DNA from 3 places in the Kitasatospora sp. NPDC059577 genome. Region 2 is predicted to be linked to each of the others. Evidence: riboswitches for the same ligand, from Rfam matches in the RefSeq annotation. Region 2 holds a riboswitch; each other region holds the start of a gene.
What was found. A riboswitch is a leader RNA that binds a small molecule or an ion and turns the genes downstream of it on or off. The one in region 2 is predicted to bind cobalamin.
Positions count from the first base shown of each region.

Region 1: linked by a shared signal. The riboswitch ahead of ACFV0O_RS09170 (HoxN/HupN/NixA family nickel/cobalt transporter) and the one ahead of ACFV0O_RS01585 (prenyltransferase/squalene oxidase repeat-containing protein) in region 2 are both predicted to bind cobalamin.
Region 3: linked by a shared signal. The riboswitch ahead of ACFV0O_RS16915 (cobalamin biosynthesis protein) and the one ahead of ACFV0O_RS01585 (prenyltransferase/squalene oxidase repeat-containing protein) in region 2 are both predicted to bind cobalamin.

Region 1 covers NZ_JBHWBZ010000007.1:62,532-73,978, forward strand. Annotated here, with positions in the region: gene ACFV0O_RS09155 (AAA family ATPase) at 1-1,050, shown strand, start outside; gene ACFV0O_RS09160 (hypothetical protein) at 1,197-2,888, opposite strand; gene ACFV0O_RS09165 (ArsR/SmtB family transcription factor) at 2,944-3,327, opposite strand; cobalamin riboswitch at 3,410-3,624, shown strand; gene ACFV0O_RS09170 (HoxN/HupN/NixA family nickel/cobalt transporter) at 3,656-4,771, shown strand; gene rpmG (50S ribosomal protein L33) at 4,843-5,007, opposite strand; gene rpmB (50S ribosomal protein L28) at 5,124-5,360, shown strand; gene rpsN (30S ribosomal protein S14) at 5,360-5,665, shown strand; gene ACFV0O_RS09190 (CobW family GTP-binding protein) at 5,662-6,846, shown strand; partial or broken gene rpmF (50S ribosomal protein L32) at 6,955-7,128, shown strand; gene ACFV0O_RS09200 (M24 family metallopeptidase) at 7,252-8,358, shown strand; gene efp (elongation factor P) at 8,438-9,001, shown strand; gene nusB (transcription antitermination factor NusB) at 9,006-9,443, shown strand; gene ACFV0O_RS09215 (thioesterase family protein) at 9,605-10,426, shown strand; gene ACFV0O_RS09220 (hypothetical protein) at 10,604-11,447, shown strand, end outside.
Region 2 covers NZ_JBHWBZ010000001.1:331,880-340,209, reverse strand. Annotated here, with positions in the region: gene ACFV0O_RS01610 (hypothetical protein) at 1-155, opposite strand, end outside; gene ACFV0O_RS01605 (ECF transporter S component) at 175-1,023, opposite strand; gene ACFV0O_RS01600 (ABC transporter ATP-binding protein) at 1,020-2,663, opposite strand; gene ACFV0O_RS01595 (CbiQ family ECF transporter T component) at 2,660-3,904, opposite strand; gene ACFV0O_RS01590 (hypothetical protein) at 3,915-5,054, opposite strand; partial or broken gene ACFV0O_RS01585 (prenyltransferase/squalene oxidase repeat-containing protein) at 5,471-6,487, opposite strand; cobalamin riboswitch at 6,810-6,941, opposite strand; gene ACFV0O_RS01580 (flagellar hook-length control protein FliK) at 7,129-7,608, opposite strand; gene ACFV0O_RS01575 (prenyltransferase/squalene oxidase repeat-containing protein) at 7,638-8,330, opposite strand, start outside.
Region 3 covers NZ_JBHWBZ010000018.1:54,928-66,374, reverse strand. Annotated here, with positions in the region: gene ACFV0O_RS16930 (hypothetical protein) at 1-979, opposite strand, end outside; gene ACFV0O_RS16925 (alpha/beta hydrolase family protein) at 1,574-2,686, opposite strand; gene ACFV0O_RS16920 (XRE family transcriptional regulator) at 2,931-3,614, opposite strand; cobalamin riboswitch at 3,810-3,944, shown strand; gene ACFV0O_RS16915 (cobalamin biosynthesis protein) at 4,157-5,143, shown strand; gene ACFV0O_RS16910 (cobyric acid synthase) at 5,140-6,654, shown strand; gene ACFV0O_RS16905 (putative cobaltochelatase) at 6,701-8,821, shown strand; gene cobO (cob(I)yrinic acid a,c-diamide adenosyltransferase) at 8,825-9,430, shown strand; gene ACFV0O_RS16895 (cobyrinate a,c-diamide synthase) at 9,435-10,805, shown strand; gene cpt (chloramphenicol phosphotransferase CPT) at 10,815-11,357, shown strand.

The sequences.
Region 1 (11,447 bases), on a different contig from region 2:
GGGGCGGCGCTGCAGGAACTGCGCGCCGTCCACCTGCTCGACGAGGTGATGGACGACGACGTCGAAACGCGCTTCCGCGCCCACGACGTGGTGCGGCTGCACGCCTACGGCCGTACCCGGGAGCTGCCCGGCCGGACGGAACTCCTCGCCCGGGTGGTGGCCTACTACCGGGGCCGGGCCGCACTGGCCGACCGGGCGATGGGGGCCAGGCTGCGACTGCAGGAGGAGAGCGGCGAGGAGCTGCCCGGGTTCGCCTCCGGCGCGGCCGCCCTGGAGTGGCTGCACGCCGAACGGGCCAACCTGCGCGCCGTGGTGGAGGAGGCCGCCCGGCAGCGGTGGCACGGCGAGGTGTGGCGGCTCTGTGAGTCGCTCTGGCCGCTGTACCACGGCCGCAAGCTCTACGAGGACTGGATCGCCACCCACCGGCTCGGCGTCGAGTCGGCCCAGTGGGACAACCAGCCGGCCGCCGTGGTCCGGATGCGCAACCAGCTCGCCCGCGCCCACTTCGAGCGCAAGGAGTACCGGCTCGCCGCCGAGCAGTTGGCGCTGGCCGCGGAGCAGCTGCCGCTGGTGGCGGACCGCCGCGTGGTGGGCGTACTGCACGAGACGGACGGCCTGCTGTGCCTGGCCGACGGCCGCCCCGGCGACGCGGTGGAGCGGTTCACGCTGGCCCTGGCGGAGAACCGGGGCGACGACCACGGTGAGATCGTCCAGAGCTACAACCTGGCACAGGCGCTGATCGCCGACGGCCGCGCCCCGGAGGCGCTGGACGTCCTGGACCGCGCCGGCGCGCGGGCCGCGGACACCGACGACCACGACATGCTGATGAAACTGCCGCTGGTCCGCGCCCGGGCCCACCGCGCGCTGGGGCGACCGGACCTCGCCGTCGTGCACGCCGGTGACTGCGCCCGGCGGGCCGGGGAGCGGAGCCAGTACGTGAAGGAGGCGCAGGCGCACACCCTGTTGGTGGCCCTGGCGGAGGAGCTGGGCGATGCCGAGTTGGCCGGGCGCAGCCGGGCCCGGCTGCGGGAACTGGCGGGTCAGCTCTAGGGTCCGTCCTCACACCGCGACTGCGGGGCGACGCTCCCCGGCCTTCGGCTTGCGACGCACGCACCCCAACGCCGCCCGGCCGCCCTCCGGGCGGACGACGGGAGCGTGACGACGGGAGTGAGCGGACGGGAGCGTGCGGACGGACCCTAGGGAGGCGGGCCCTGGGGCGCGGTGCTGAACGAGAGCCGGGTGCGGTGCTCGCCGGTGCGGACGGTGAGTCCCTGTCGGGGGAGTTCGGCCGGGTCGCCGCCGTCGGCGAGCCAGCAGGCCACGGCGGAGCCGAGCAGCAGCGGGTCGATGCCCGGGTCGGGGCCGCCCCAGTCCGGTTCGGCGCGGGCCTCCAGCAGCAGACCGCTGCGCAGCCGGAGCAGGTGCCGGGCCGGGCCGAGCGCGGCCACCGCGACGGCGAGGCCGGGGAGTTCCGCGGCCGAGTCGGCGAGCCAGCGGGGAGCGGGGAGTTCGGCGTGGACCTCGGTGCGGGCCAGCACCTCCGCGGTGTAGCGCAGGGCGTCGCCCGGGTGTTCGTCGGTGAGCGCGTGGAAGCCGCGCGGGGTGTGGTCGGCCGGGTCGACGGGGTAGCGCCGCAGACTGACCTCGGTGCCCTCGCTCCCGCCCTCGACGTCGTACGCGGTGGGTCCGTCGGTGGTGCCGGGGTGCGGGACGGGCTTGGGGTAGGGCGGCAGGAGCGGTTCGTCCCCGGGTTCGTCCAGGTGCTCCAGGAAGGAGTAGAGCAGGGGGCGCAGCAGCGCGGCGGACCGGCCGCGCCGGCTCAGCGAGCGGTCGGTGAGCGGGCGCAGGGTGTCCGGGTCTTGCTCCCGCAGGGCCCGGGCGAGTTGGGCGGCGAGGTCGCCGTCGGGGTCGAGCACGGGGGCGGTCTGGCCGAAGGCGTAGCCGGGGGAGCGCGGGTCGAGTTCGGCGGCGCCGGTGGCGACGAGCACGGTGGGTCGTTCCAGCGCGGCGCCGTAGACGGATACCGAGCCGTGGTCGCCGATCAGGCAGTCGGCGGCGACCAGCGCGGCCTGCCAGCCCTGGTGCGGCGGGATCAGCCGCAGGCCCATCCGGCGGGCGGTGTCGAGCAGCGCCTCGGGGTCGTGCCGGCTCCAGATGTTGGGGTGCAGGACGACGGCGACCGTGTACTCGTCGGCGGGCAGCCGGCGGACCAGCCGCTGGGGCAGGTCGGGGCGGCGGCCGAATAACGAGTGCTCGCTCCAGGTGGAGTTGACGACGACGAGCCGTCGGCCGTCGACGGCGCCGAGCGCGGCCCGGTAGGCGTCCCGGGAGCGCAGGCTGCGCAGCATCCGGTCGAGGCACGGGTCGCCGACGACCCGGGCGACGTCCAGCGCTTCGGGGCAGGAGGTCCGCAGGCGGTCCAGCTGTTCGGGGTGGGAGAGGCCGAGGACGTCCACGAACACCTCTCCGCCGTGGGTGAGTTCGTTGCGCGAGAGGCCTGCGGAGCTGGTCGTGTCGCCGGTGGACTCGGTCACCAGGCGGTTGTAGCCGGCGCCGTGCGGGAGGACGACGAGCCGGGCGTCCAGGTGGTGCATGGAGGAGTGGACGGCGCAGGCGACGGCGAGGTCGAAGTGGTGCCGGAGGGCGTCCTGCCAGTCGAGCACGGTGAAGCCGGGCAGGCCGTGCAGGTAGTCGTCCAGGGCGCGGTCGGCGAAGGCGGAGCCGGGGTTGACGGTGAAGTACCGGGCGATGCCGTCCGGGTTGAGGAGGGTGAGGACGTCGAGGACGCGGGTGGCGGAGGTGAGGGTGCGGGCGACCGCCAGCACGCGTGCCCTGACCGGTCGGGTGTTCCAGCGGTCGGCGGGCCAGGCGTGGGGGTGGGACGGCACACCATGATCGTACTCATCCGGTGGCCCGGCCCGACGGCTGTTCCCCGAGTGTCGGTCAGCCCGCGGCGGCGGTGGGCTCGTGGTGCTCGCCGGCGGCGCATTCGTCGAGGAGGGGGCGCATGTCCTCGTCCACGAGCCGGTAGCGCACCACGCGGCCGTCCTTGTCGCCGGTGACGACGCCGGCCGTGCGGAGCAGCCGCAGGGCCTGGGAGACGGCGGGGTCGCGCATGCCGGTGGCGACCGCGAGGTCGGTGACGGCGAGCGGGCCGGCCCGGTGCAGGGCGAGCAGCAGGGCGAGCCGTCCGGGGTCGGCGAGCAGGGAGAAGCGCTCGGCCCAGGACCGGACGTGCGCGGTGTCGCCGATCGCGGCGATGGCCTCGCAGACCCGGTGCCCGTCGATGGTGCGGTGGCCCGCGCGGTCGGCCGGTACGAGATGCATGCGGACATTCTTGCAGGCGGGGGCCTGTGATCCTGGACACCTGCGCAGGTGCGCAGCCTTGCATGGGTCGGGGCGCGACCCCTACGGTGTAGCCCGCCGTGGTGCTCGGGAAGACCGGTGACGGACCCTCAGGGGTCCCAGTCCGGAGCGGCCCTCGCCACTGTGATCGGGTGAGTTCCTTCGTCCTCGACGGAATTCGGTCCGTGTCCACGAAGCCACTGGGTGCCTCGCGCACTCGGGAAGGCGGACCCGGATGTCCCGTAAGCCAGGAGACCGGCCACGGCACTTCACGAAGTGATTCCACGAGGTGTTGGAGCGTGATCCTGAGATGACCCTGCCCGAAACCGCCGCGGCGGACGCGAAAGCGGCGCCGTCCGTGTTGCCCGCCTTCCGGTGGAAACGCGAGGACACCGTCCGTACGGCCGGGTTGATGGGGGTGATCCTGGCCATGCACGTGGTGGCCTTCGGGACGCTCGTGTTCCTGGTGGCGCCCGAGCGGTACGCGGTCGGCACCCAGGTCTTCGGGGTGGGCCTGGGCATCACCGCGTACACCCTCGGGATGCGGCACGCGTTCGACGCCGACCACATCGCGGTGATCGACAACACCACCCGCAAGCTGATGGCGGACGGCAAGCGGCCGGTCTCGGTGGGATTCTGGTTCGCGCTGGGGCACTCCTCGATGGTGGTCATCATGGCCGCCCTGGTGGCGGGCGGCGCCCAGCTGGCGAACACGCTGATGGACGACGAGTCGACCACCCACAAGTGGCTCGGCGTGGTCGGGACGACCACCTCCGGGGTGTTCCTCTACCTGATCGGCGCGCTCAACCTGGCGGCGCTGCTCGGCATCGTCAAGGTGTTCCGCGCGATGCGGGCCGGGCAGTACGACGAGGCGGAGCTGGAGGCGCACCTCGACTCCCGCGGCTTCATGGCCCGGGTGCTGAACCGGGCGACCCGTTCGATCACCCGCCCCGGGCAGATGTTCCCGGTCGGCATGGTGCTGGGCCTGGGCTTCGACACCGCCACCGAGGTCACCCTGATGGTGATGGCGGGTTCGGGCGCGGCCGCCGGGCTGCCCTGGTACGCGATCGTCTGCCTGCCGCTGCTGTTCGCGGCCGGGATGAGCCTGTTCGACACCCTGGACGGGACGTTCATGAACTTCGCGTACCAGTGGGCCTTCTCCAACCCGGTGCGGAAGGTGTACTACAACCTGACCATCACGGGGCTGTCGATCGCGGTGGCCTTCATCATCGGCACCATCGAGCTGGTCGGCGTGCTGCACGAGAAGTTCGACCTGACCGACCCGGTGAGCGGCTGGATCGCGGAGATCTCGCTGGACAACGTCGGCTACGCGATCGCGGGGCTGTTCGTGGTGGTCTGGGCGGTGGCGATCGGGTACTGGAAGCTCGCCAAGGTCGAGAAGCGCTGGACGCCGCAGGAGCAGTGAGCCCAGGGGCCCACCGCGCGGTGCCGAACGGCGCCTCCCCACTCGGGGAGGCGCCGTTCGTGCGTGCGGGGTCAGCGCTCCTCGCGGAAGTCGACGTACCGGCCCGCGACCGGGTCGTACTTGCGCAGGACCATCCGGTCCGGATCGTTGCGGCGGTTCTTGCGGGTCACGTACGTGAAGCCGGTGCCGGCGGTGGAGCGGAGCTTGATGACGGGGCGCAGTTCGCTGCGGGCCACGGGTGTCCTCCTGGGTCCGGGGTGTTCGGTCGAGACCGTACACCGAAATGGAAGTCATTTTCATCTGGTGTAGCGTTTGCGCCGTCCCGATCATTCCCGGACGCCAGGGAGCACCCATGTCCGCCCACTGCCGGCTCACCGGCCGCCGGCCCGGCTTCGGCAACGCGATCTCGCACTCGCACCGCCGCACCCGCCGCCGCTTCGACCCCAACGTCCAGCGCAAGCGCTACTGGCTGCCCGGTGAGGGCCGGTACGTGCGGCTCACGCTGAGCGCCAAGGGCATCCGCACCGTCGACACGATCGGCATCGAAGCCGCCGTCGCCCGGATCCGGGCCCGGGGGGAGAGGGTCTGATGGCCGAGCAGAGCAAGATCGCCAAGAACGAGCAGCGGCGCGCCGTCGTCGACCGGTACGCCGAACGCCGGGCCGAGCTCAAGCGGATCATCGCCCACCCCGGCGCCGACCCGGCCGAGCGCGCCGCCGCGCGGGCCGAACTCGCCCGCCGGCCGCGCGACGCCGGCCCGACCCGGGTCCGCAACCGCGACGCCGTGGACGGCCGCCCCCGCGGCTACCTGCGCGCCTTCGGCCTCTCCCGGGTCAACCTGCGCGCGCACGCCCACGCCGGCCACCTGCCGGGCGTCCGGAAGGCGAGCCGGTGAGCCCGGTGGACGCCCCGGAGCGGATCAAGCTGCCCGTGGTCGTCGTCGCCGGGCTGCACGCCGAGGAACGACGCGCGGCCGTCGACGAGCTGACCGCGGACGCGGTGGAGGCGGTGGTGCTGCGGCACGACCTGCGGGACGCCTCGCTCGGCCTCGTCCACCGGGAACTGCGCGACGCCCGGGGGGTGTTCGACGCGGACGACGTGCCGTTGACGAACGACTGCCCGTGCTGCGCCCTGCGCGAGGACCTGCTGCCCCGGCTGCTGGGGATCGCCGACGAAGGCCGCCACGGGCTCGCCGTCGTCGAACTGTGGGGCGGCAGCGACCCGCACCCGGCCGTCGAGGTGATCGCCGGCGGAGAATCCGGCGGGCGGCGCCTCGCGGACGCCGTCGAACTCGCGGGCGTCGTCACCGCCGTCGCTCCGGACCGGCTGATCGGCGAACTCTCCGTCCCCGACGACCTGGCGGAACACGGCGAACACACCGCCGAACGGGACGAGCGGACCCGTGCGGAAGCGTTGGCCCACCAGATCGAGTACGCCGGCACCCTCGCCGTTCCGCGAGCCACGGCGCACGCGCCGGGGCTCGCACTGCTGCGTCAGCTCCACCCCACCGCCCGGGTCGTCCGGCTCGGCACCGGCGCCCTCACCCGGGCCGCACTCGGCGGCTTCGACGTCGCCGCCGCCCGCGACCGGGTCAACCCGGCCATCGCCCTGCTGCCGCAGGAACGCGACGAGGCGGGCGTCACCACCCTGGTGTGGGAACGCCGCCGGCCGCTGCACCCGGAGCGGTTCCACGAGGCGCTGCACCAGCTCGTCCCGGCGGCGCAGCGCAGCCGCGGCCGCTTCTGGCTGGCCAACCGCCCGGACCTGATGCTGGCCTGGGACGCGGCCGGGGCCAACCTCGCCGTCGAGGAGTGCGGGCCCTGGCTCGCCACCCTGTCCGACGCGGCCTGGGAGTTCTACCCGCCCGCCCGGCGGGCGGCGGCCGCCCTCGACTGGCACCCGCTGCACGGCGACCGGGTCCAGCAGCTCTGCTTCACCGCAGAGGGGCTGGACGTCGACGGGATCACCGCGCTGCTCGACTCCTGCCTGCTCACCGACGTCGAACTCATCGCCGGTGAGGCCGGCTGGAAGACCCTGCCCGACGCCTTCCGGGACCTGCTCGCCCCCCTCCACTGAAGGAGCCCCGGCATCATGCGCAAACGAACAGCCCCGCCGAAGGAGCGGCCCGACCCCCTGGACGCGGCCGGCATCGAGGACGTCGACCACGAGGACCAGGAGCTTCCGATGGCCGTGCCCGAGCGCAGGACCTCCCGCAGCAACACCCGGCACCGTCGCGCCCGGTGAAGGGCGACGCCCCCGAAGCCGGTCCCGGTCACGAGCGACGGCCGCGAGCTGCTCGTGCCGCAGAACCTGGTCCCGGCCTACCGCCGGGGGCTGATCGACCCGGGGGAGGCGTAGCGGCGGCGGCCCGTGCCGGGTGGCGGGAAACCGGTGGTGGTACGGGGGCGCGTCGGGGGCTCCGGGGGTTCCGTCGGGGGTGCTCGGCGGGCGGTTCGGGCCGGGGGTTCGTAGGCTCGACGCATGGCGGATGCGTACGCGGGGCGGCGGGAGCGGGTGAGGGAGCACTGCAGTGCGGCCGGGGCCGATGCGGCGCTGATCACCCGGGCGGCGAACGTGCGGTATCTGACGGGCTGCGCGCCCTGCGGGGCGACGCTGCTGCTGACCAGGGAGCGGGCGCTGCTGGCGCTGCCCGACGACCTGCCGCCGGACGACACGGGGGAGCACCTGATCGTCCCCGACGTGACCCGGCTGCCGGTGGCGGCCGGGGCGGACACCGCGCTGGCCGCCACCGCCGCGGCGAGCAGCTTCGGGGTCGAGGGCCTCGCGGTCGAGGAGCACGACCTGACCGTCAGCCGGCACCGGACGGTGGCGGGCCTGGCCGAGCGGGCCCGGCTGGTCGACCTCGGGCAGGTGGTCGAGCGGCTGCGGGTGGTCAAGGACGAGCACGAGATCGCCGATCTGCGGATCGCCGCCGAGATCGCCGACCAGGCGCTCGGCGAGCTGCTGGAGTCGATCCTGGTCGGCCGCACCGAGCGGCACCTGGCCATGGAGCTGGAGCGCCGGATGATCGACCACGGGGCCGACCGGGCCGCCTTCCCGGTGTCGGTCGGCACCGGCAGCCACTCCGGCCAGGCCGCCCACCAGCCGACCGACCGCCGGGTGGAGGAGGGCGACTTCCTGACCGTGGTGATGGGGGCCCAGTACCGCGGCTACGGCGTGTCCACCGCCCGCACCTTCGTGATCGGCGCCGCTCCCGCGCCGTGGCAGGTGGAGCTGCACCGGTTGGTCTTCCGGGCCCAGCGGGCCGGTCGGGAGGCGCTCGGACCAGGCGTGGAGCAGTGCGTACCCGACCGGGCCGCCCGGCAGGTCCTGGAGGCGGCGGGCCACACCGAGGGCTCGCCGCACCCGGTGGGCCACGGCATCGGGCTGGAGATCCGGGAGGCACCGCGCCTCGGTCCGTCGGACATGGGTAAACTGGACAGCCGCGTGCCGGTCACCGTCGGCCCAGGGGTCCACCTCCCGGGCAAGGGCGGCGTCCGGATCGAGGACACGCTCGTCGTGCGCCCCCTCGAAGAGGGCGGGCCCGAGCTGCTCACCATCACCACCAAGGAGCTCCTCGCCCTGTGACCGCGGCCTCCAGTCGGCCGTCGGCGGCAGGACGCACCCCTTGGTTCCTTGACAGCTATATCCAGGAGTAAGTGCGCCCGTGGCTTCCACGAACGATCTCAAGAACGGCATGGTCCTCAAGCTGGAGGGCGGCAAGCTCTGGTCCGTCGTCGAGTTCCAGCACGTCAAGCCCGGCAAGGGCCCGGCCTTCGTTCGGACCAAGCTCAAGGAGGTCCTGACGGGCAAGGTCGTCGACAAGACCTTCAACGCCGGCACCAAGGTCGAGACCGCCAACGTCGACAAGCGCGGCATGCAGTTCTCGTACAAGGACGGCGAGAACTTCGTGTTCATGGACATGGACACCTACGACCAGCTCACCATCGAGCCGGCCGTCGTCGGCGACGCCGCCAAGTACCTGCTGGAGGGCTTCGAGGCCCTCGTCGCGCAGAACGAGGGTTCGGTGCTCTACATCGAGCTCCCGACCTCCGTCGAGCTGACCATCGCCGAGACCGAGCCGGGCGTCCAGGGCGACCGCTCCACCGGCGGCACCAAGCCGGCCACCCTGGAGACCGGCGCCGAGATCCAGGTGCCGCTCTTCGTCACCACCGGTGAGAAGGTCAAGGTCGACACCCGCGACGGCAGCTACCTCGGCCGGGTGAAGTAAGTCCGTGTCGGCCGCACGTAGCAAGGCCCGCACCCGGGCCTTCCAGATCCTCTTCGAGGCCGACCACCGCGGGGTCGACCCGCAGCGGGTCCTCGCCGACTGGGTGGCCCGCGCCCGCGAGCCGAAGCCCGAGGAGGGCACCCCGCAGGTCGGCGAGTACACCATGGAGCTGATCGAGGGGTACGTCCAGCACGCCCGTCGGATCGACGACCTGATCTCGCAGTACGCGGTGGGCTGGACCCTCGACCGGATGCCGATCGTGGACCGCAACGTCCTGCGACTCGGCGCGTACGAGCTGATCTGGGAGGACGGCGTCCCGGACGCGGTCGTCCTGGACGAGGCCGTCGAGATCGCCAAGGAGTACTCCACGGACGACTCCCCGGCCTTCGTCAACGGCATGCTCGCCCGTTTCCTGGAGCTGAAGCCGAGCATCCGCCGATAACCGGTCGTGCTCCGCTGACGGCCGTCGGACCCGCATGCCGGGTCCGGCGGCCGTTCGGCGTTCCCCGGCCGTCGCGCGGTCGGCCCGATCGGCGTAGGGTGTGGCCTACTCGTCAGTAACTTGGTGTTCGACGCCCCGTGCGAAAAGGCAGGTCCTCCCCCATGACCACCGCGATCCGCAGCGAGTTCGACCGGGGCATCGCCCTGACCAGACACCCCGAGGAGGCCGGCCGCTACGAGGCCGAGCTGGGCGCCGGCTGGCAGATCGGCGGCGGGGTCAACGGCGGGCTGCTGCTCGCGGTGGCCGGACACGCGCTGTCGCTGGAGCACGAGTCGCACCCGGACCCGGTGTCGATCAGCGGTTACTACCTGTCCGCCTCCACCCCCGGCCCGGCCACCGTCCGCACCGAGGTGCTGCGCACCGGCCGCGGGCTCTCCACCGGCACCGCCTCGCTCAGCCAGGACGGCGTCGAACGGCTGCGCGTGGTGGCCAGCCACGGCGACCTCTCCGCCGCCGACGGCGAGGTGCGCACCAGTGCCCGGCCGCCGCAGCTCCCGCCGCCGGAGCAGTGCATCGGCGTGGAGCACGCGCCGAAGGAACTGATCGCCGAGGCCGCCCTGCTGGAGCGCTTCGACCTGCGGCTGGACCCGGCCACCGTCGGCTGGGCGCTCGGGCAGCCCTCCGGCAACGGGCGGATCCAGGGCTGGTTCCGGCTCGCCGACGGCCGCGAACCCGACCCGCTGCTGCTCCTGCTGGTCGCCGACGCGCTGCCGCCGGTCACCTTCGACCTCGGCATGCCCGGCTGGGCCCCGACCGTCGAGCTGACCGTCCACCTGCGGGCCAAGCCCGCCCCGGGCTGGCTCCGCGTCACCCACGCGACCCGCAACCTGGCCGGCGGGTACTTCGAGGAGGACGCCGAGGTCTGGGACGAGTCCGGCCGTCTGGTCGCGCAGTCCCGCCAGCTGGCCCGGGCGCCGCGGTAGTCCGGGGGGATCCGCGCCACCGGTCCTATTACCGGTGGTTACATTCCTGTGACACGCCGTACGTGTGCGGCGCGCGGGCGGTGGGGAGGAAGGCGGTCAGCGGCGAGCCCGCCGCCGACCGTCACCCCCGTCGGCCGTCGTCGCCGGCGGCCGCCCGCCGAAGCCAGGAGCCATCCGATGAGTAGCCGCCACGGCCGCGCCCGCCGTAACTCCGACTGCACCGCCGGCGGCTCGCGGCCCGCGGTGCGGGCGTCGCACCGGCCGCAGGGGGCCGACGGGGCCGAGGGCGTCGAGGGCGTCGAGGGCGCCGACCAGGCGTTCGTCATCGGGGTGCTGACCAGCGCCGCGGACTTCGCGCGGGCCCGCGCCTGGGGGATCTCCGACGCCCCCGACTACGAGCGCTACCTGGCCGACACCGCCGAGCTGCTGGCGGACGCGCTGGAGCGCTTCGAGACCGTCCGGGCGCGGATGTTCCACCCGCAGGACTTCGAGGAGTTCTGCCTGCTCAACGGGCTGGACCCGGCCGAGCCCGCCGCCCGCGACCGCTACCTGGTCAACCCGGCGCTGCAGACCCAACTGCTCGCCTACCAGGGCGAGGAGCCGGCCGGGGACTTCGTGCCGCGCCTGGTCCGGGCCCGGGAGAACGGGCTGACGCTCTGCCACGCCGACCTGCTGCTCGACGGCGGCCTGTACGGCGGCGCGGGCGAGCGCGACGAGGACCACGCCCGCTGGGTGCGCGCCGCCTACCAGCGCGGGGGCGAGGTGTTCCGCCGGATGCTGGTCGGGGCGGGCGCCGGCGTGTACGAGCTGCGCCTGCGGGTGGACGCGCCCGGCGGCAGGCTGACCGCGGCCGCGCGGGTGCTGCAGTGGGAGGACGGCGTGGTGCGGATCAACGACGAGGACCTGGAGCTGGTCTGCGCGGTGCTGTGCGCCGGGCTGGCCCTGGAGCTGCCGGGCGTCGCGGTGCTGCACGGTTCGCAGGGCTCGGCCGCCTCCTGCGGGGAGTACCTGCCGGCCTCCT
Region 2 (8,330 bases):
GCCCGGTGGAGGTCGAGCCGCATCCGGGCCACCTGGGCCTGTGCCCCGCCCAGTTGACGGCGGGCGGATTCGAGACCGGCGTGCTGCTCCGGGGTCAGCAGGACCACGTCGGTCCCGTCCACCGTCGCCGTTCGGGGCTTCTCACGCTTGGGCATGGCGGCGGGACCTCCCGGTTCAGGAGCGCACCGGCCCGGCGGGCAGCGGACCGGCGACCGGGCCCGCCGCGGCTCCGGTGCCGTCCGGGGCCTCGAAACGCACCGTGGGCTCGAAGTTGGCGCGGCGGGCCGCGCGGCGGAAGACGGTCAGCACGGCCGGCCCGACGACGAGCACGGCGGTGAAGGTGGTGACGGCGCGGCCGGTGTCCCAGCCGAGCGAGGTGGCGAGGTCGAACAGCAGGTAGCGGTGCCACTGCTCGGTGAAGGGCAGGCCCGGGAGGTAGGCGATCGAGCTGTTCGGGTCGGTGGAGAACGGCCAGAAGGACAGGTTCAGCAGGAAGCCGAAGAGGTACCCGGAGAACGCCCCGTACCCGGCCAGCATCGGCACCTCCCAGCGCCGCCGGGCCGGCGGGAGCAGCCCGGCGAGCATGCCGACGAAGGCGCAGCCGAACATCTGGTAGGGCATCCAGGGGCCGACGCCGCCGGTGAGCAGGGCGGAGGCGAACAGTGAGGTGCAGCCGAGGGTGAAGCCGAAGCCGGGGCCGAAGACCCGGCCGGCCAGGACGAGGACGAAGAAGACCGTCTCCACCCCGGCCGTGCCGGCGCCGAGCGGGCGCAGCCCGGCGTTGACGGCGGACAGGACGCCGAGCATGGCGAGGGCCTTGGCGTCGATGCCCCCGGCCGAGATCTCGGCGATGACGACGGCGAGGACCAGGACGAGGAGTGCGCCGAAGATCAGCGGCGGGGCGTAGTTGGAGCCGAACGTCCCGGGGGCGACGACGAACGGCCAGGTGAAGGCGACCAGGCCGATGAAGGCGGCCAGGGCGACAACGATCCGGGCCCGGCCGGGGATCCGGACGGCGGTCACCGGGCCGTCTCCACGGCTTCCAGCACCCCGGCGACCTGATCGACCGTCAGGTAGCCGAGCGGGGCGAGGATCTTGGCGGTCTGGGGGGCGAAGGTGGGCGAGGCGACGATCACCTCGGCGGTGGGGCCGTCGGCGACAACCTCCCCCTCGGCCATCACGACCACGCGGTCGGCGGCGGAGGCGACGAATTCGACGTCGTGGGTGGAGACCACGACGGTCCGGCCCTCGGCGGCGAGGGCGTCCACGATGCCGGTGAGCGCCGCCTTCGCCCGGTAGTCGAGCCCCCGGGTCGGCTCGTCCAGCAGGACGACCCGTGGTGCGGCGGCCAGTTGGATCGCCAGGACGAGCGCCAGCTGCTGCCCCTCGGAGAGGTCCCGGGGGTGGGTGTCGTCCGGGATCCCGGGGGCCAGGCGGTCGAGGAGCTGCCGCGCGGTCGGCCCGCCCGCGCGCTCGGATTCCAGGTCGCCCTGGGCGAGTTCCTGCGCCACCGTCTCCAGGTACAGCAGGTCGGTGGGGGTCTGCGGGACGAGCCCGACCAGCTGCCGGGCCCGGGCGGCGGGCAGGCGCTTGGGGTCCGCGGCCGGACCGCCCCCGGTGCCGGTGGCCTTGACGCTGCCGCCCTGGCGGGGGCCGGAGCCCTGCAGGGCCCACAGGAGCGAGGACTTCCCGGAGCCGTTGCGGCCCATCAGCGCCGTGACCTCGCCCGCGCGCAACGCCAGGTCGACGTCCCGGACGGCGGCGACCGGACCGTACCGGACGACCACCCCCCGGGCGTCCAGCACCCGTTCCCCCGCCGCGGCTGCCCGGCGCGGCGGGGGAACGGGCACGTCGGTGAGCCGCTGCCGCAGCGGGGCCGCGGCGCGGCGGGCGTCCCGGACGGACAGCGGCAGCGGCTGCCAGCCCGCCAGCCGGCCGAGGCCGACGACGGGCGGCGCGATCGCGGTGCTCCGGAAGACCTCCGCGGGCGGCCCGTGCACGACCGTCCCGTCGCCGGGCAGGTAGGCGACCCGGTCGGCGTACTGGACGACGCGTTCCAGGCGGTGTTCGGCGAGCAGGACGGTCACGCCGAGGTCGTGGACCAGCCGGGTGATCGCGGCCAGCACCTCCTCGGCGGCGGTCGGGTCGAGCGCGGAGGTCGGCTCGTCCAGGACCAGCACACGTGGGTGCGCGGTGAGCACCGAGCCGATGGCGACGCGCTGTTGCTGGCCGCCGGAGAGCTCGTACAGGGCGCGGTGGCGCAGGTCGGCCAGGCCGAGCAGGTCGAGGGTCTCCTCGACGCGCTTGCGCATGACCTCCGGCGGGATCGCCAACTGCTCCATGACGTAGGCCAGTTCCTCCTCCACCGTGTCGGTGGTGAAGCCGGCCAGCGGATCCTGTCCCACCACGCCGACCACGTCGGCGAGTTCGCGCGGCGGGTGGTCGGCGGTGTCGCGGCCGTCCACGGTGACCCGGCCGCGCAGGGTGCCGCCGGTGAAGTGCGGCACCAGGCCGTTGACGGCGCCGAGCAGGGTGGACTTGCCGGCGCCGGTTCGGCCGACCACCAGGCAGAGCTCACCCTCCGGGACGTACAGGTCGACGTCGTGCAGGACGGGCGTGGTCTCGCCGTCGTACACCACGCCGACCCGGTCGAATCGGATCACGTGCTCACCTCGGAGGTCGTGCGGTCGGGGCGGGTCGTGCGGTCGGTGCGGGTGGTGCGGTCGGTGCGGGTGGCCGGACGCGGCCCGGGCACGCCGGCGGGCTCGGGCGTGCGGCCGGGCGGCGGCGAGACGATCCCGGCGGCGCCCGCCAGCAGCAGGGCGAGCACCGGGACGAGCGGCAGCGCCGGCCAGGTCAGCGGGTACAGGGACGGGTTGAGGTCGGTGGCGTCGTAGCCGACGGTGGCGAACAGCAGGACCGCGGCGGTCACCCCGCAGCCGGCCACCGCCCATTCGGCGGCCCGCCAGCGGTCCGGCCGGTACGTGGTGCGCCGCACCCGCCGCCCGCCGAGCAGCAGACCCGCCACGCAGAGCACGGCGCCCACCACGAAGGCCGGCAGGCCCAGCGCGGCGGGGGCCGTACCGTCCAGCAGCCCGTACACCCCGGCGCACAGGCCGCACATGCCGAGCAGCATCAGCGCTCCGGTGAGCCGGCGGGAGCGGCGCGAGGCGGTGCCGGAGCGTCCGTAGCCGCGCGAGTCCATCGCGGCGGCCAGAGCGAGCGAGCGTTCCAGCGCGTCCTCCAGGACCGGGACGACGATGCCGCGCAACGCGCGCACGCCCGTGCGCCGCCCGGCGCGCAACCGCCGCGCTCTGGCGACGCGTTGGACGCTCTGCACCAGCTGGGGCGCGACGCTCAGCGACACCGTGACGGCGACACCCAGCTCGTAGAGCGCCCCGGGCAGCACGCGCAGCGCCCGCTTGGGGTTGGCCAGGGTGTTGGCGGCGCCGATGCAGCAGATCAGGCAGGCCAGGCGCAGCCCGTCGAACGCCGCGGAGAGCGTCGCCTCCAGCGAGACCGGGCCGCCGATCCGGATGCCCGCGTACCAGGCGGGGGTCGGGATGTGCGGCAGCGAGAACAGCAGGTGGTCGTGCGGGGTGATGCCGGTCGCGAAGACGCAGCGGAAGACCACCCGGATCGCCACCACACTCAGGGCCACCCACAGGTAGTAGGTGAACCCGCGCGCCCACGGGGCCTCGCTGCGGCGGGCGGTGACCACGTAGCCGAGCACGGCGAGGACGAGCAGGAGCAGCAGCGGGTTGGTGGTGCGGCTGGCCGCCGTGGCGAGGGCGAGCGCCCACGTCCACCAGGCCAGCGGGTGCAGGTTCCGCGGGCTGCGCCGACTGCCCCCGCCCCGCGCGGGGGCGGTGGCCGGGGAGCCGGCGGCGTGCTTGTCGGGCATGGTCACCGGATCACTCGGCCTGTCGTCGGCGGCGGCGCGCGGTGACCACGGTCGCCACGCCCAGGACCACGACGAGGACGGAGCCCACCACGGCGGGGACCATCGAGCCGGAGTCGTGCGGGGTGTCGGCCACCGGGTCGGCGTTCACCACGCCGCCGGGCACGGCGGGGGTGGCCGTCGGCGCGGCCGCCGCGGCCTGCTCCGTCGGCCGGTCGCTCGGGGTGTCCGTCGGCGCCGCCGTGGGCGGGTCGACCAGCACCGGTGTGGCGGGTACCGGCGTCGGCTCGGGGGCGCCCGGCGGGGTGATGCCGTCCTCGGGGGTGCCGGCGGTGCCGTTCCCCGGGGGCGTCACCGGCGCCGGCGGACGGGCTCCGCCCGCCGGAGGCCTGGCGGGGGCCGGGGCACGGCCGGTCCCGGATCCACCGGTCGTGCCGGTGGATCCGCCGGAGCCGCTGCCGCCGGTCGTCCCGGCACCACCACTCGTCGACCCGCTGCCGGAACCGCCCGAGCCACCGCCGGAGCCGCCGCCCGAGCCACCGCCGGAGCCGCCCGCAGTGCCCTGACCCGGGTCGGCGGGCTGCCCACCGGGGCCGGCGTTGAGCGCCCGGACGCTGTCCGGCGAGAAGGCCGGACGCCCCTCGGTGCCCTCGATGTCGGTCCCGCCGAAGATCCACAGGTCGACGCTGCCGGGCTTCGGCTGGTAGAGCATCGCACCGAGCTGACTGTACGACCAGGTGTTCTGCCCAGGATCGGCGTGCCAGTACGACCAGTAGGCCGTGGCCGGGGGCGTCAGGACGCACTTCTCCTGATCCGGGGTCGGGAACTGCTTGCCGCCCTGGAAGCCGCCGTAGCCGATCCGGCAGATGAACGCCGGGCCGTCGTGACCGGTGCCGGTGGTCTTCCAGCCGCCCTGGTTGAGCAGGGCGTACCCGGTGGTCGGGGTGGTGCCGCAGGAGCGCAGCAGCGGGCCGCCCCACCTCCCGAAGTCCACCGCGAGGACGACGCCCGAGGTGGTGGTGCACTGGTCCATCGGCAACGGCGCCGCCACCGCGGGGGCGGCGCCCACGGCGACGCCACCGCAGGCGAGCGCGAAGGTCAGCGCCGCCGCCCCGGACAACCGCCCGAGGCGCGTGGCGCGTCCCCGGCTCACCGGTGCCGCCCCGGGGCCGCGGTGCGGCGGCGACGGGCGACCAGGACGGCCGCGGCGCCGAGCGCGGTCAGCGCACCGGCAGCCGCGGTCAGGGTCAGCGCCTGGGTTCCGGTGCTCGCGAGGTTGCCGGAACCGGTCTGCCCCGACACGCTCCCGGCCCGGGCGTCGGCGCCGCCCGCCGGGGCGTCGACGCCGCCGGCCCCCCGGGTGGTCGGGCCACCGCCGGTCGAGGGCACGTCGGTGACCGGGGCCGACGCAGTCGTGGTGGGCGAGCCCGTCGGGGTACCGGAGGACGTTCCTGTCGGAGTACCGGTCGGTGTGTCGGTGGGAGTGCCCGTCGGCGTCCCCGTCGGCGTACCGGTGGGCGTACCGGTGGGCGTACCGGTGGGCGTTCCTGTCGGCGTACCGGTCGGCGTCCCCGAGGGAGTCGGCGTCGGAGTACCGCCGAGGTTGCGGGTCAGCGTGCCGAAGGAGATCCCGGTGGCACCACCGAGCACCTGGGTGGAGGCGCGGACGTCCGAACCCCGCTGGCCGGCGGAGGCGACGTTGAACCCGCCGTCGCCGTTCTGCTGCCCGGCGAGGAAGTCGAGCGCCTTGGCGATCCGACCGCCGTAGTCGGCCTTGCGCAGCGTCATGCCCTGGACGGCCAGCGCGGCCGAGTTGGTGGAGTCGCCGGCCGCACCGGGGAAGCCGCCGTCGGGCAGCTGCCGCGCGGCGAGCCAGCCGAGCCCCCTGTCGACCGCCTGCGCCGCCTCGTCCCCGGGCACGAGGGCCAGGGCCATGACGGCCATCGCCGTGCTGTCCGCGTCGGAGTCGCCGGTGGCGGGGATCAGGCTCGGCCAGGAGCCGTCCGCGTGCTGGAGGCCCTTCAGGTAGGCGATCGCAGGGGCTGCGTTGGCGGCGTCCCCGGCCCGGAGCTGGGCCATGACGGCGAGTGCCTGGGAGAAGACCGAGGTGGCGTAGGCGTAGTTGCCGGGGGCGTCACAGCCGCTGTTCGCGTCGGCCTTGGTGCACACCAGCGCGGCGAGGGCGGCGATCAGGTCGTGGCCGCCGAAGTTCCGCGGGTCGCGGCCGACGGCCTCGGCGAGCAGCGCCTCCTTGCCGATCGAGCCGCCGCCGGCGTACTCGGTGCCGATGGCCGTCCAGTCGTTGACGGTGCGCTCGCTCGCGTCCTTGCCCTGCTGGTCGAGGAAGTCGACGATCCTGCGCAGCGCGGCGTCGTCGGTGCCGGTGGCGGCGAGGGCGTAGGCGCCGTCGATGGTGAGGCCGAAGTCGGCGAAGGCCGGGAAGCCCTCGTAGTAGTGGCCGTCGATGAGCCGGGCCGGGTCGGTGAGGTAGGCGCCACCCTTGGCGGCGTCCGGGGTCCGGCCCTCGGGCGGCGTGGTGGTGCCGGGGTTGCCGGCGTCGTGCGGCGGGTTCGCGCCCGTCGTGGGGCGGGCGTCACAGCCCCGGGTGGCGCTGCGGCCCCGGTGATCGACGTCGAACGTGCCCGCCGTCGCCGTGCACTGCCCGATCGGGTCGGCTGCGGCGGTACCGGGGTGGCCGAGCAGGACGGTGCTGCACGCGGCGACCGCGACGGTGCCGGCGACCACCAGCGACGCGAGGTCCCGGTTCCTGTGACGTGTGCGACTGCTGCTGACCCTCACGACGACTCCCTGGTCGGTCGACACGGGAGACACGGCGCAGCCGACGGCCGCCCGCCGGGAACGCGGGGGCGTCAAGAGCTGCGTCGTAGTCCGCGACGACGCAAGTGCTGTGTGAACAGACCCCCGGTCCAGGCATTCCGGCTCACCCACCGGGCGGTGGGTCTACGGTTGCGGGTCAGCGCCGGAATCGGACCGGCTTCCCCTGAATGCCGAGGGTGAAAAACCGGTTCATCAGACCACGGCGTCCGACGGGGAGTCAACGGGTCGTCAGGTCACTGGCGTCCCTTGGCGCCTGCCTCCGGACGCGCACCCGTCGACGCCGGCGCCCCCACCACCGAATCCGGGCACGCCGGTGCACCCGGCCCCCTGTCCGGACAGGGGGCCGGGGCTCCGGTGGCGCCGCCGTTGGCCGGCCGCGCCGACGGGCGTCAGGGGGCGGTGATGCCCGGCTGGGCGCCCGCGCCGAAGGACCAGCCCTCGACGTCTCCGGGCGCCGGGTTGTAGCTGCCCGCGCCGAGATTGCTGTACGACCAGGGGCCGCCGTGCTGGGCGTGCCAGTACGACCAGTAGGCGCTGCCGGTCGGGTTGGTGCAGGTGGCCGGCAGCGCGTTGATCTTGCAGACGAAGCCGGGGAACCTCGGGTGGAAGGCGTAGGAGAACCCGGCGCCGGTGAGCGCGGCGAGTCCGCTGGCCGGGTCGCCGGGGGCGCAGCCGGTTTCGATGCCGCCGCCGACGGCCGTGAAGTCGACCACGACGGTGACGCCGGTGGTCCCGTCGCAGGCGGCGGCCTGCGCCTGCGGGGCCTGCGCGGCGGAGACGCCGAGCAGGCCGGCGGTGAGGGCGGCGGCTGCGGCGATCGAGCCGAGCGTGCGGCGGGCAGGTCGGGCAGGGGTGAGGGTGTCGTTCATCGGTGAACTCCTCGCAGTGTCGGGCCAGTTCAGCGGACGGCCGGTGCCGGGCAGAGCAGCGTGGGGGCGTCGGGGCGGGCCCCGGCGGCGGAGAGGGTGGCGAGCGGGGTGCCCGCGAGACCGAGGACGGCCTGCGCGGTGGCCCGGGCGCCGGTGCCCGCGGTGAAGCCGGTGGCGTCGTAGGCGACGGCGCCGCGCACCGCCGGGTCGGCGGCGCAGCCCTGCTGGAGCTTGACCAGTCGGCTCCAGCCCTTGAGGCCGGCGCCGAAGTGCCCACCGGCCAGCAGCGCCTGGGTGGCCAGGCCGGTGGTGTTGGCGTTGGAGGCGGTTGCCCCGGCCGCCGCGAAGCCGCCGTCGGCGTTCTGGTGGGTGGTGAGCCAGGTGAGGCCGGCGTTGGCCTTGGCGGTGCGGCCGGTGGCGGCGAGGGCCTGGACGGCGAGCGCGGTGGCGTCCGCGTCGCTCGCGCAGGTGGTCTGGCCGAAGGCGACGGGGAAGCCGCCGTCGGCGCACTGGCTGTTCGCGAGGTAGTCGACGGCCGCCGCCGGGGCGTCACCGGGCGTGCGGTGCAGGGCGATCAGGGCCAGCGACTGGCCGAAGGCGTTGCTGTAGTCGCCCCACTGGGAGCGGTCGGAGAAGCGGCCCTCGGCGGTCCGGAGGGAGCGCAGCCGGGCGGGCAGGTCGACGCCGCCGAAGCTCGCCGGGTTCTCGCCGCGGACCTCGGC
Region 3 (11,447 bases), on a different contig from region 2:
GGACCGCCTGCTCGGCCGGTCCGCCGGCCACCCGCAGCGCCTCGAAGGCCAGCCCGCGCACCAGCGCGTCGTCGCCCTGCGCCGCGTCCAGCAACTCGGCCACCGCCCGGTCCGCCGGACGGGCCGCGACCCAGGCGCGGTACTCGGCGCGGGCCGGGCCCGGCGAGTAGTCGGCGCAGGCGTTCAGCAGCTCGAAGGCGCTCTGCTCGATGTGCCCGGCCGCGGTCTGCGCGACCGTGCAGATCTCCTCCAGCTTCGCCCGCACCGCCCAGTGGCCGAGCGGCGACAGCTCGGCGGCGTCGTTGCTGCGCGTCAGGGCGCCCACGGCCGCCAGGCCGTCCAGCATCCAGTCCAGGACGGCGGCCACGTCCGACGGCGAGGCCGGGGTGTCGATCTGCGGCTCCCGGCAGGTGCCGCGGACCGCCGACACCGCCGAGGCGGCGTGCGGCACCGGCGACAGGCCGGGGCCGCCCGGGCCGCCACCGACCCGGCGCTCGTCCAGGCCGCGGCGCAGCAGCTCCAGCAGCTCGCTCTCGGCCACCGGGCCGTCCACCAGGTGCAGGAAGGAGAGCAGCTGCGGGGCCTGGTCCACGGCCTGCCCGGCCAGCACGGCGAACACCCCGCGCAGCGCGGCGGGCGGCACCGGGGCGAGCAGCGTCCAGGCGTCGAACAGCGCCGACCAGCCGCGCACCACGGCCTCGTCGTCGTGCTCCCAGGCGTGCAGGCGCCAGCCCGGGGCGGCCCCGGTCTCCCGGGCCTCCACCAGGCCCACCAGGAGCGCCTGGCCCCAGGCCTTGGAGGCGGCGCCGACCGTCATGGCCAGCGCCCGGCCGGCCGCGCGGGCGTCGTCCGGCAGCAGCTCGCCGCGCTTGTCGACCTCCTCCAGCTCGCCGGCCCAGCGGGCGATCCGGACGGCGTCCACCAGCATCCGGCGGGCCAGCGGCGCCAGCTCGGCCGGCGCGGGGAAGCCCTCCGGCACGGGAACCCGGCCGCGCCCGGGCGCCGGAGCGGGCCCTCGTCGCCGGGGTACGCCGTTGCGGGGTACGGCCGCCCCGCTCGGCCTTCCACCGGCTGGCCGGTGGGCCGTACCGGGGAGACGGGTCACCGTCGCACCGGTACCGATCGGAGGCGGGAGCGGGGCATCACGGTCGCGCGGATTCCGAGACGTCACGTCGAGCAGTCTTCCCCTTGTACCGGCCTTCTGTCACATCCGGTTGTCCGTACGACCGGAGGAGCGGCGGCGGCACCTCCGCAAGATCGGGCAACAGAGGCAAACCGCCTGGCCGGAAACGTGTGGCCTGCCCATGCCAGGTGAGCCGCGCCGGTCGCTGGTCCCGTTCGAGTGACTACGGAACGTGAGGGACCGACCGACCGGTCGGGGAAAATGTGTGCCCCTGGCTGGACGTCCGCCGCCGACGGCACCACCGGCGCCGTCGGCGTCCGGCGGGACTGTCCAGCCCGGATCCGGACGGATGGCGGGCGGGCCGGGCCGATCCCGGCGAGCAGGAAGTCGACCGGTCCGACTTCCGGCTCCCGGCCGGGGCGGGCCCGGGCCCGCGGCCCGCGGCGGCCGTCAGAGGAGAGGGGTCAGCCAGCGGCGGAGGAGTTCCGTGTACCGGTCGGGGTCGGAGTTCCAGAGGGTGCCGTGGTCGGCGCCGGGGAAGGGCTGGAGGCCGACCACGTCCGGGCGGGCGGCGGCGAGGCGTTCGGCGCTGCGGAACGGGGACACCCGGTCGGCGGGGCTGTGCAGGACGAGCGTGGGGACGCGCAGGTCGGCGCCCTCCGCGATGCGGGAGAAGTCGGCGAGGTCGACGCCGGTGCGGCCCTCGGCGGCGAGGGCCCCGAGCCCGGCGGCGGCGCCCCGGAAGCCCAGGCGCTCGGCGTCCCGGCGGGCGGTCGCCGACAGGTCGAGCACCGGCGAGTCGAGGATCAGGCCGCTGATGGCGTGCGCCCAGGCCGAACGGGCCGCGGTCTGCAGGACCGTCGTCGCGCCGACGGACCAGCCGTAGAGGATCACCCGGCCCGCGCCGCTGTCGAGCGCCAGCCGTACCGCCGCCTCGACGTCGCGCCACTCGGTCTCGCCGAAGTGGCTGTACCCGTCCGGCGAGGCGGGCGCGCCGGCGTCGCCGCGGTAGGTGACGGCGAGGGCGGGCAGCCCGAGGCGGTCCAGGACGGGCAGCACCGGCAGGGTCTGCTGGCGGTCGGCCTCCGGGCCGTGCACCAGGATCACCCAGGTGCCGCGCTTGCCGTCGAGGTGCCAGACGGGGAGCGGGCCGAGCTCGCCGTCCGCGGTGGTCTCCGTGTAGGCGAGGCCGAGGGCCCGCATCGGGTCGCCGAGGTGGACGCGGGGCGTGAAGCGGACCTCGGTGCCGGGGACGAGGGTGCCCCGGTCCGCGCGGACCAGCCGCCGGGTGACGCCCGCCCCGTCGCTGTGCAGGACCTCCTCGACCACCGCGTGCCCGTCGTCGCCCCACTCCACGGCCCACCGGCCGGGCTGCCGGCTCTCGGGGCTGCCGGTGAAGGTGATCCGCCCGGCGCCGAGGCTCCGGACGAGGAGCGGCCCGGACTCCTGAACGGTGGTCACCGGGCGGACCATCCGCTCGGAGGCCCGGCGGCCGACCACCAGCACGGCAGCGCCGGCTCCGACGGCGGCGGCCGCCACGACGGCGGCGGTTCCCCAGCGCATATCGTTCCCCGCTCTGTTGCTCTCGCTGTTGCTCTCGGGCCGGACGGTGCTCGTACACCAGTCCACCGGGGCCCCGCCCGCCCGGCCACCGGGCTGGGCCGTCCGGGTCACTCGGGCACGGGCCGGAGCGGGTCGGGGAGTCAGGGGGCGGGGAGTCAGCGGGTCAGGGGGTTCGAGAGGGGCGGGGGATTCCAGAGGGGCGGGGGGGTTCCAGAGGGGCCGGGATTTCCGGAGGGGCCGGGAGTCAGAGCGCGTCGGCGTCGAGGAGGCGCCAGAAGCGGGACGCGAGGGCGTCGATCGCGGGGGGCGGCGCGGCGCGGGCGCCGGCGCCCCAGTGGGAGGGGACGTGGTGCTCCTGGTGGAGGGCCTCGACGGCGTCGGCCAGGGTCTCGGCGGGAGCCGGGACGATGCGGGCGAGGGCGCGCAGGTGGGGCTGCCAGCGGCCGGTGACGCACTGGCGGAGCAGGTGGTCGAGGGCCTCCTCGCGGCCGGTGGCCCGGACGAGGTCGGGCAGGCCCAGGCCGAGGACCTCGGCGAGGGACCGGGTCTGCTCCTCGTCGCCGTCCCAGTGACCGGTCAGTTCGGCCTCCCGGTAGGCGTCGAGGGTGGTGCCGGTGCGGTCCGCGACGGCGGCCTGGCCGAGTTCGCGGGCCAGCCGGTGGTCCCGCAGCCGGACCGGGCGGCCGTCCATCAGCTGGGCGGCCCGGCACCACAGGGCGCGGGCGAGGGCGATGAACTCGCCCTCACCGGGACGCAGCTCGCCGCTCTCCCAGGCGAGGACGTGGGCGGGCAGCAGCCGGACGCCGTGCGCGGCCATGCCCTCGGCGACCTGCTCGGGGGTCAGGCCGAGACCGGCCCGGTGGGCGCGGGCGGCCGAGGGCGAGAACGGCACCGGGGGCGGGGCGGCGGGGGGCTTTCTGCGACGCATGCCACCGAACGGTAGGGGCGGACCGGGGCGAGGCCCCAGCACCCGAACGCACGAAGCGACCGGTCCCGGGGGCCCGCCGCGCTGGGCGATCCCACAGGCTGTCAGCCGGTGTCCCGTGTGACCAACCCCTCCGTGACCTCGGTTGACTCCCGGTTCGGCCGCGTGATGGGATCCTGGGGCCAATCGGAGGCATGGAGAGGAAGCCGGTGCGAGTCCGGCGCGGTCCCGCCACTGTCACCGGGGAGCACGCTCGGAATCATCGCCACGGCGGGCCGTCAGAAGCCGCTGGAAGGCCCCGGGGGTGCGTCCGACCCGGAAGCCAGGAGACTCTCGCCCCCGCTACGTCGATCCAGGGCGCGGACCCTGAGTGAGGACACGCACGCGATGCAGGCTGCCCCGCCCCGCCGCACTCCGAGCTGCCGTCCCGGGCACGGCCTTCCGGCGCAGGGGGTTCACGCGACCGGCCTTCCGGCGCAGGGTGTTCACGCGACCGGCCTCCTCGCACGCGCTCTTCCGATACCCGGCCTTCCGACGTGCAGCCGATGACCCGCCGCCCCCTGACCGGTCGTCCGCTCGCCCGCGCCGCCCTGTTCGCGCTGGGCGCCGTCGCGGGCTACGCCGCCGACGCCCGCTACGGCGACCCGCGCCGGGGCCACCCGGTGGCCGTGTTCGGCAGTGCCGCGACCCGGCTGGAGCGGCGCCTGTGGCGCGACGACCGGGCCGCCGGGGCCGGGTACACGGCGCTGTGCGTGGGCGCGGTCGCGGCGGGCACGCTCGCCCTGGACCGTACGGTGGGCCGACGCCCGACGGGCCGGGCGGCCCTCGCGGCGGCCGCCACCTGGACGGTGCTCGGCGGCACCTCGCTGACCCGGGAGGCCCGCGCCATCGGCCGCTCGCTGAAGGCCGGCGACCTGCGGGCCGCACGGGAGCGGCTGCCGCACCTGTGCGGGCGGGACCCGAGCGCGCTCGACGAGCAGCAGATCGCCCGCGCGGTGGTCGAGTCGGTGGCCGAGAACACCGCCGACGCCGTGGTGAACGCGCTGACCTGGGGCGCCCTCGCGGGCACGCCCGGGCTGCTGGCCTTCCGGGCGGTGAACACCCTGGACGCCATGGTGGGCCACCGCTCGCCGCGGCACGCCCGGTTCGGCTGGGCCTCGGCCCGGCTGGACGACGTGGCCGGCTGGCCGGGCGCCCGGCTGACCGCGCTGCTGACGGTGGCCGCCGCCCCGCAGCCCCGGACGGCCTGGCAGGTCTGGCGCCGCGACGGCTCCGCGCACCCGAGCCCGAACGCGGGCCAGGCCGAGTCGGCGTTCGCCGGCGCGGTGGGCGTCCGGCTGGGCGGCACACTGCAGTACGGCGAGCGGGTGGAGCACCGGCCGGTGCTGGGCGCGGAGCTGCGCCCGGTGACGGTGGACGACATCGAGCGGGCCTGCGCGCTCTCGCGGCGGGTGGGCGCGCTGGCGCTGGGTACGACGGTCGCGGGGCACGTCCTGCTGCGCGCGCTCCTGGGGAAGAGGGGAAGGGCATGACGAACGCGCTGCTGGTCGCGGGGACGACCTCGGACGCGGGCAAGAGCGTGGTGACGGCCGGCATCTGCCGCTGGCTGGCCCGCCAGGGCGTGCGGGTCGCGCCGTTCAAGGCGCAGAACATGTCGCTGAACTCCTTCGTCACCGCCGACGGTGCCGAGATCGGCCGCGCCCAGGCGATGCAGGCGCAGGCCGCCCGGGTGGAGCCGGAGGCGGCGATGAACCCGGTGCTGCTGAAGCCCGGCGCGGACGGCCGCAGCCAGGTGGTGCTGCTGGGCCGGCCGGTCGCCGAGGTCGGCGCGCTGGACTACCGCGAGCGCAAGCCCGTCCTGCTGGAGCGCGCCCTGGAGTGCCTCGCCGATCTGCGCCGCCGCTACGAGGTGGTGGTCTGCGAAGGCGCCGGTTCGCCTGCCGAGATCAACCTGCGCGACCGCGACATCGCCAACATGGGCCTGGCGACGGCCGCCGGGCTGCCCGTGGTGGTGGTCGGGGACATCGACCGGGGCGGCGTGTTCGCGGCGATGTACGGGACGCTGGCGCTGCTGTCGGCGGAGGACCAGCGGCACGTGGCCGGCTGGTTCGTCAACAAGTTCCGCGGCGACGCGCGGCTGCTGGCACCCGGGCTGGAGATGCTGCACGAGCTGACCGGCCGTCCGGTGCTGGGCACCCTGCCGATGCTGCCCGGCCTGTGGCTGGACGCCGAGGACTCGCTGGACCTGTCGACGGTGGTGGACCGGGTGGACGGGCGCGGCCCGCTCGGCGCGGACGTGCTGCGGGTCGCCGTGGTGCGCTTCCCCCGGCTGTCCAACTTCACCGACCTGGACGCGCTGGCGCAGGAGCCGGGCGTGCTGGTCCGCTGGGCGACCAGGCCGGAGGAACTGGCCGACGCCGATCTGGTGGTGCTGCCCGGCACCCGGGCCACCGTGGCGGACCTCGCCTGGCTGCGCGAGCGCGGCCTGGAGCCGGCGCTGAAGGCGCGGGCGGCGGCCGGACTGCCCGTCCTCGGGGTGTGCGGCGGCTACCAGATGCTGGCGCGCGGGATCGTCGACGAGGTGGAGTCCAAGGCGGGTGCCGTCGACGGGCTCGGCCTGCTGCCGACGTACGTGCGGTTCGGCGTCGAGAAGGTGCTGGCGCGGCCGGTCGGCGAGGCGTACGGGCACCGGGTCGAAGGCTACGAGATCCACCACGGCGTGGTCGCGGTCGAGGGGGGCGTCGCCTTCCTGGACGGCTGCCGGGTGGGCTCGGTCTGGGGCACGACCTGGCACGGCGCGCTGGAGAACGACGGCTTCCGCCGCGAACTCCTGCGCGAGGTCGCCGCGTTGGCGGGCCGGGCGTTCGTCCCGGCGCCGGACACCTCCTTCGCCGCGGCGCGCGAGGCCCGGCTGGACCGGCTGGGCGACCTGATCGAGGAACACGCGGACACCGACGCGCTGTGGAAGCTGATCGAGGGCGGGGTGCCGGCGGCCGGATCGCTGCCGTTCCTGGCGCCCGGGGCACCTGGGAGTGACGCATGAGCCGGGTACGACCGCAGAACCGGGCACGACAGGAGTGGGGTACGGCATGAGTGACGTCCGCTATCCGTTCACCGCGATCGTCGGCATGGCCGACCTGCGGCTCGGGCTGCTGCTGAACGCGGTCTCCCCCGCCGTGGGCGGCGTGCTGGTGCGTGGTGAGAAGGGCACCGCGAAGTCGACCATGGTGCGCGCGCTGGCCGGCCTGCTGCCGTCCATCGCCGCCGTGACCGGCTGCCGCTTCGCCTGCGACCCGTCCGCGCCCGACCCGCAGTGCCCGGACGGGCCGCACGCGGACGCCGGCAGCCACGAACGGCTCGCCCAGCTGGTCGAGTTGCCGGTCGGCGTGGCCGAGGACCGGATCGTCGGCTCGCTCGACCTGGAGCGCGCGCTGGCCGAGGGCGTCAAGGCGTACGAGCCCGGGCTGCTCGCCAAGGCGCACCGCGGCGTGCTCTACATCGACGAGGTGAACCTCCTCCAGGACCACGTGGTGGACCTGCTGCTGGACGCCGCCGCGATGGGCCGTTCGTACGTCGAGCGCGAGGGCGTGTCGGTGCGGCACGCGGCCCGGTTCCTGCTGGTCGGCACGATGAACCCGGAGGAGGGCGAGCTGCGGCCGCAGCTGCTCGACCGGTTCGGCCTGACCGTCGAGATCGCCGCCACCCGCGACCCGGCCGAGCGCGCCGACGTGGTCCGGCGCCGCCTCGCCTACGACGCGGACCCGGCCGGGTTCGCCGCGCGGTTCGCCGAGGAGGAGACGGCACTCGCCGAACGCATCACCGCCGCACGGGAACTGCTGCCCGAGGTCGCACTGACCGATGTGGCGCTGCGTCAGATCACCGCCGTGTGCGCCGCGTTCGAGGTGGACGGCCTGCGCGCGGACATCGTGATGGCCCGCACGGCCGTCGCGCTCGCCGCCTGGGACGGTCGCACCGAGGTGCTGGAGGAGGACGTCCGCCAGGCTGCCCGGCTCGCGCTGCCGCACCGGCGCCGTCGCAACCCCTTCGACGCGCCGGGACTGGACGAGGAACAGCTGGACCGGACCCTGGAGGAACACTCCCAGGCGGACGACCCGGAGCCCGAGGACGACGGCCCGGGCCCGGACGGCGGACCGGACGACGGCCCGGGCCCCGAGGGCGGCCCGGACGGCGGCGGACCGGACGGCGGCGGGGCTCCCGAGCCGTCCGACGGCGGCGCCCCCGAGGCGTCGGACGCGCCGGAAGCGTCCTCGACGGACGGGGACGACCGGCCACAGCAGCCCGTCCCGGCCCAACACCCCTCCCCCGCGCGGGAGTCGACGCCCGTCGCGGCCGGCGACCCGTACCGGACCAAGCTGTTCACCGTCCGCGGCACCGGTCACGGCGCCCAGGGCCGCCGATCCCCCGCCGAGACCACCGGCGGGCACACCGTCCGGGCCCGCCGCCCGCAGGGCGCGCTCGGCCGGCTGCACCTGACCGCGACTCTGCAGGCCGCCGCGCCGCACCAGGTGGCGCGCGGGCGCAGCGGCCGGGCACTGGTGCTGAAGAAGGACGACTTCCGCGAACAGGTCCGCCAGGGACGGGAGTCCAACCTGGTGCTGTTCGTGGTCGACGCCTCGGGGTCGATGGCCGCCCGGCAGCGGATGACCGCCGTCAAGGGCGCCGTGCTGTCCCTGCTGATGGACGCCTACCAGCGCCGCGACAAGATCGGCATGATCACCTTCCGCGGCGCCGGCGCCGAGCTGGCACTGCCCCCCACCTCCTCCGTGGAGGTCGGCGCGGCCCGGCTGGAGACCCTGCCCACCGGCGGCCGGACCCCGCTGGCCGAAGGGCTGCTGCGCGCCCACGAGGTACTGCGGGTCGAACGGCTGCGCGACCCGAACCGCCGCCCGCTGCTGGTCGTGGTGACCGACGGCCGGGCCACCGGCGGGCGCGACGCGCTCGCCCGCTCGCACCGCGCGGCCGCCCTGTTCGCGGCGCAGGGCACGGCGAGCGTGGTGCTGGACTGCGAGTCCGGCCCGGTCCGGCTCGGCCTGGCCCGCACCCTGGCCGGGCAGCTCGGCGGCACCGCCGTCAGCCTGGACGAACTGCGCGCCGAGGGCGTGGCCTCGCTCGTCCGCGAGAACCGCGGGGACAACCGCCCCGCGGCCGTCCGCGCCACCCGCGCGACCACCCTGCGAAAGGCGGCCTGACCCATGCCCAAGGGCGTCCCCGAGAGCGTTCCCGACGACGGCCTGACCACCCGCCAGCGCCGCACGCTGCCGATCACCGCCGTGCACACCGGCCCCGGCAAGGGCAAGTCCACCGCCGCGTTCGGCATGGCCCTGCGGGCCTGGAACCAGGGCTGGCCGGTCGGGGTGTTCCAGTTCGTGAAGTCCGCCAAGTGGAAGGTCGGCGAGGAGAACGCGCTGCGCGTGCTCGGCGCCTCCGGCGAGGGCGGCACCGTCGACTGGCACAAGATGGGATCCGGCTGGTCCTGGATCCAGCGCTCCGCCGAGCAGGAGATGTCCAGCGAGGAAGCCGCCAAGGAGGGCTGGGAGCAGGTCAAGCGCGACCTCGCCGCCGAGACCTACCGCTTCTACGTGCTCGACGAGTTCACCTACCCGATGCACTGGGGGTGGGTCGACCCGGACGAGGTGGTGGCCGTGCTCGCGGACCGCCCGGGCAGCCAGCACGTCGTCATCACCGGCCGGTACGCGCCCGAGGCACTGACCGGCTTCGCCGACCTGGTCACCGAGATGACCAAGGTGAAGCACCCCATGGACGCCGGCCGCAAGGGCCAGCGCGGCATCGAGTGGTAGACCGTTGAGCACCGTCCCCCGCCTCGTCGTCGCCGCGCCCTCCTCCGGCGCCGGCAAGACCACCGTCGCCACCGGCCTGATCGCGGCGCTCACCGCACGCGGACTGGAGGTGTCCCCGCACAAGGTCGGCCCGGACTACATCGACCCGGGCTACCACGCGCTCGCCGCCGGGCGCCCCGGCCGCAACCTGGACGCCTTCATGTGCGGCCCCGAACGGATCGCGCCGCTGTTCCTGCACGGCGCCGCCGGGGCCGACGTCGCGGTGGTCGAGGGCGTCATGGGCCTGTTCGACGGGGCCTCCGGGCGCGGGGAGCTGGCGTCCACCGCGCACGTCGCCAAGCTGCTGCGGGCGCCCGTGGTGCTGGTCGTCGACGGCTCCTCGCAGTCCCGCTCGGTGGCCGCGCTGGTGCACGGCTTCGCCTCCTGGGACCCACAGGTGCGGCTGGCCGGGGTGATCCTCAACCGGGTCGCCTCCGACCGCCACGAGCACCTGCTGCGCGAGGCCCTGGAGGAGGGCTCCGGAGTGCCGGTGCTGGGCGCGCTGCGCCGCTCGGCGGCGGTCGCGACGCCGTCCCGCCACCTCGGACTGATCCCGGCGGTGGAGCGCTCGGCGGCGGCGCTGAAGGCGGTCGCCGACATGGGCGAGCTGGTCGGCTCCTCCGTCGATCTGGACGCACTGCTCGAACTCGCCCGCACGGCACCCCCGTTGGAGGCCGAACCGTGGGACCCGACGGCCGAGGTCGGCCCGGTCGCCGGGCGCCCGCGGATCGCGGTGGCGGGCGGCGCGGCATTCTCCTTCTCGTACGCCGAGAACGCCGAACTGCTCGGCGCGGCAGGGGCGGAGGTCGTCCCGTTCGACCCGTTGCACGCCACCGCGCTGCCGGAGCGGACCGCCGGACTGGTCATCGGCGGCGGCTTCCCGGAGCTGTACGTACGGGAGTTGAGCGGCAACACCGGACTGCGCTCGGCAATCGCCTCGTTCGCCGCCTCGGGCGGGCCGATCGCCGCCGAATGCGCCGGACTGCTCTACCTCGGACGGGAGTTGGACGGCCTGCCGATGTGCGGAGTCCTCGACACCGACGCCCGGATGACCGAACGCCTCACCCTCGGCTACCGGGAGGCCGTCGCCCTGCACGACTCGCCGCTCGCGGTGGCCGGCACCCGGGTGCGCGGACACGAGTTCCACCGGACGGTCTGCGAACCGGGCGCGGGCGAACACCCCGCGTGGGGCTGGCGCCTGCCCACCGGGCCGCGCACGGAGGGCTTCGCCGGCGGCAACGTGCACGCCTCCTACCTGCACCTGCACTGGGCGGGGGCACCGGCACTGGCGGAGTCCTTCGCCGCCGCGGCGGCGGCCCACCAGAGCACTCCGTAAGATGCGCGCATGCATGTGATCGTCCTCAACGGCGGCTCCAGCTCCGGCAAGTCGGGCATCGCCCGCCACCTCCAGGAGCTGCTGCCGCAGCCGTGGCTGCACCTCGGTGCGGACACCATGGTCGACGCGCTGCCGCCCTCGCTGCGCGGCGGCGGCGAGGGCATCGGCGGCCTGGACGACGGGAACGGCACGGTCGAAGTCGGACCGGTCTTCGCCGAACTCGACGCCGCCTGGACGGTCGGCGTCGCCGCGATGGCCCGGGCCGGCGCCCGGATCGTGGTGGACGAGGTGTTCCTCGGCACCACGGCCTCCCAGGCCCGCTGGCGGGCCGCACTGGACGGCCTGGACGTGCTCTGGGTCGGCGTGCGCTGCGACCCGGCGGTGGCCGCGGCCCGGGAGGCCGCGCGCGGCGACCGGGTGGCCGGGATGGCCGCCGCACAGGCCGAGGCGGTGCACGAGGGAGTCGTCTACGACCTGGTCGTGGACAGCACACGGGCCTCGGCGGCGGACTGCGCCGCGCTGATCGTCGAGCGGGTCCGGGCGCTCGGCTGAGCGCTCCTCGTCGGCGCGGCACTGCGGCACGGCGGCACGGCACCCGCGGCACGGCCGCGCGGCACGGCGTGGCGGAACTCACCTCCGCCA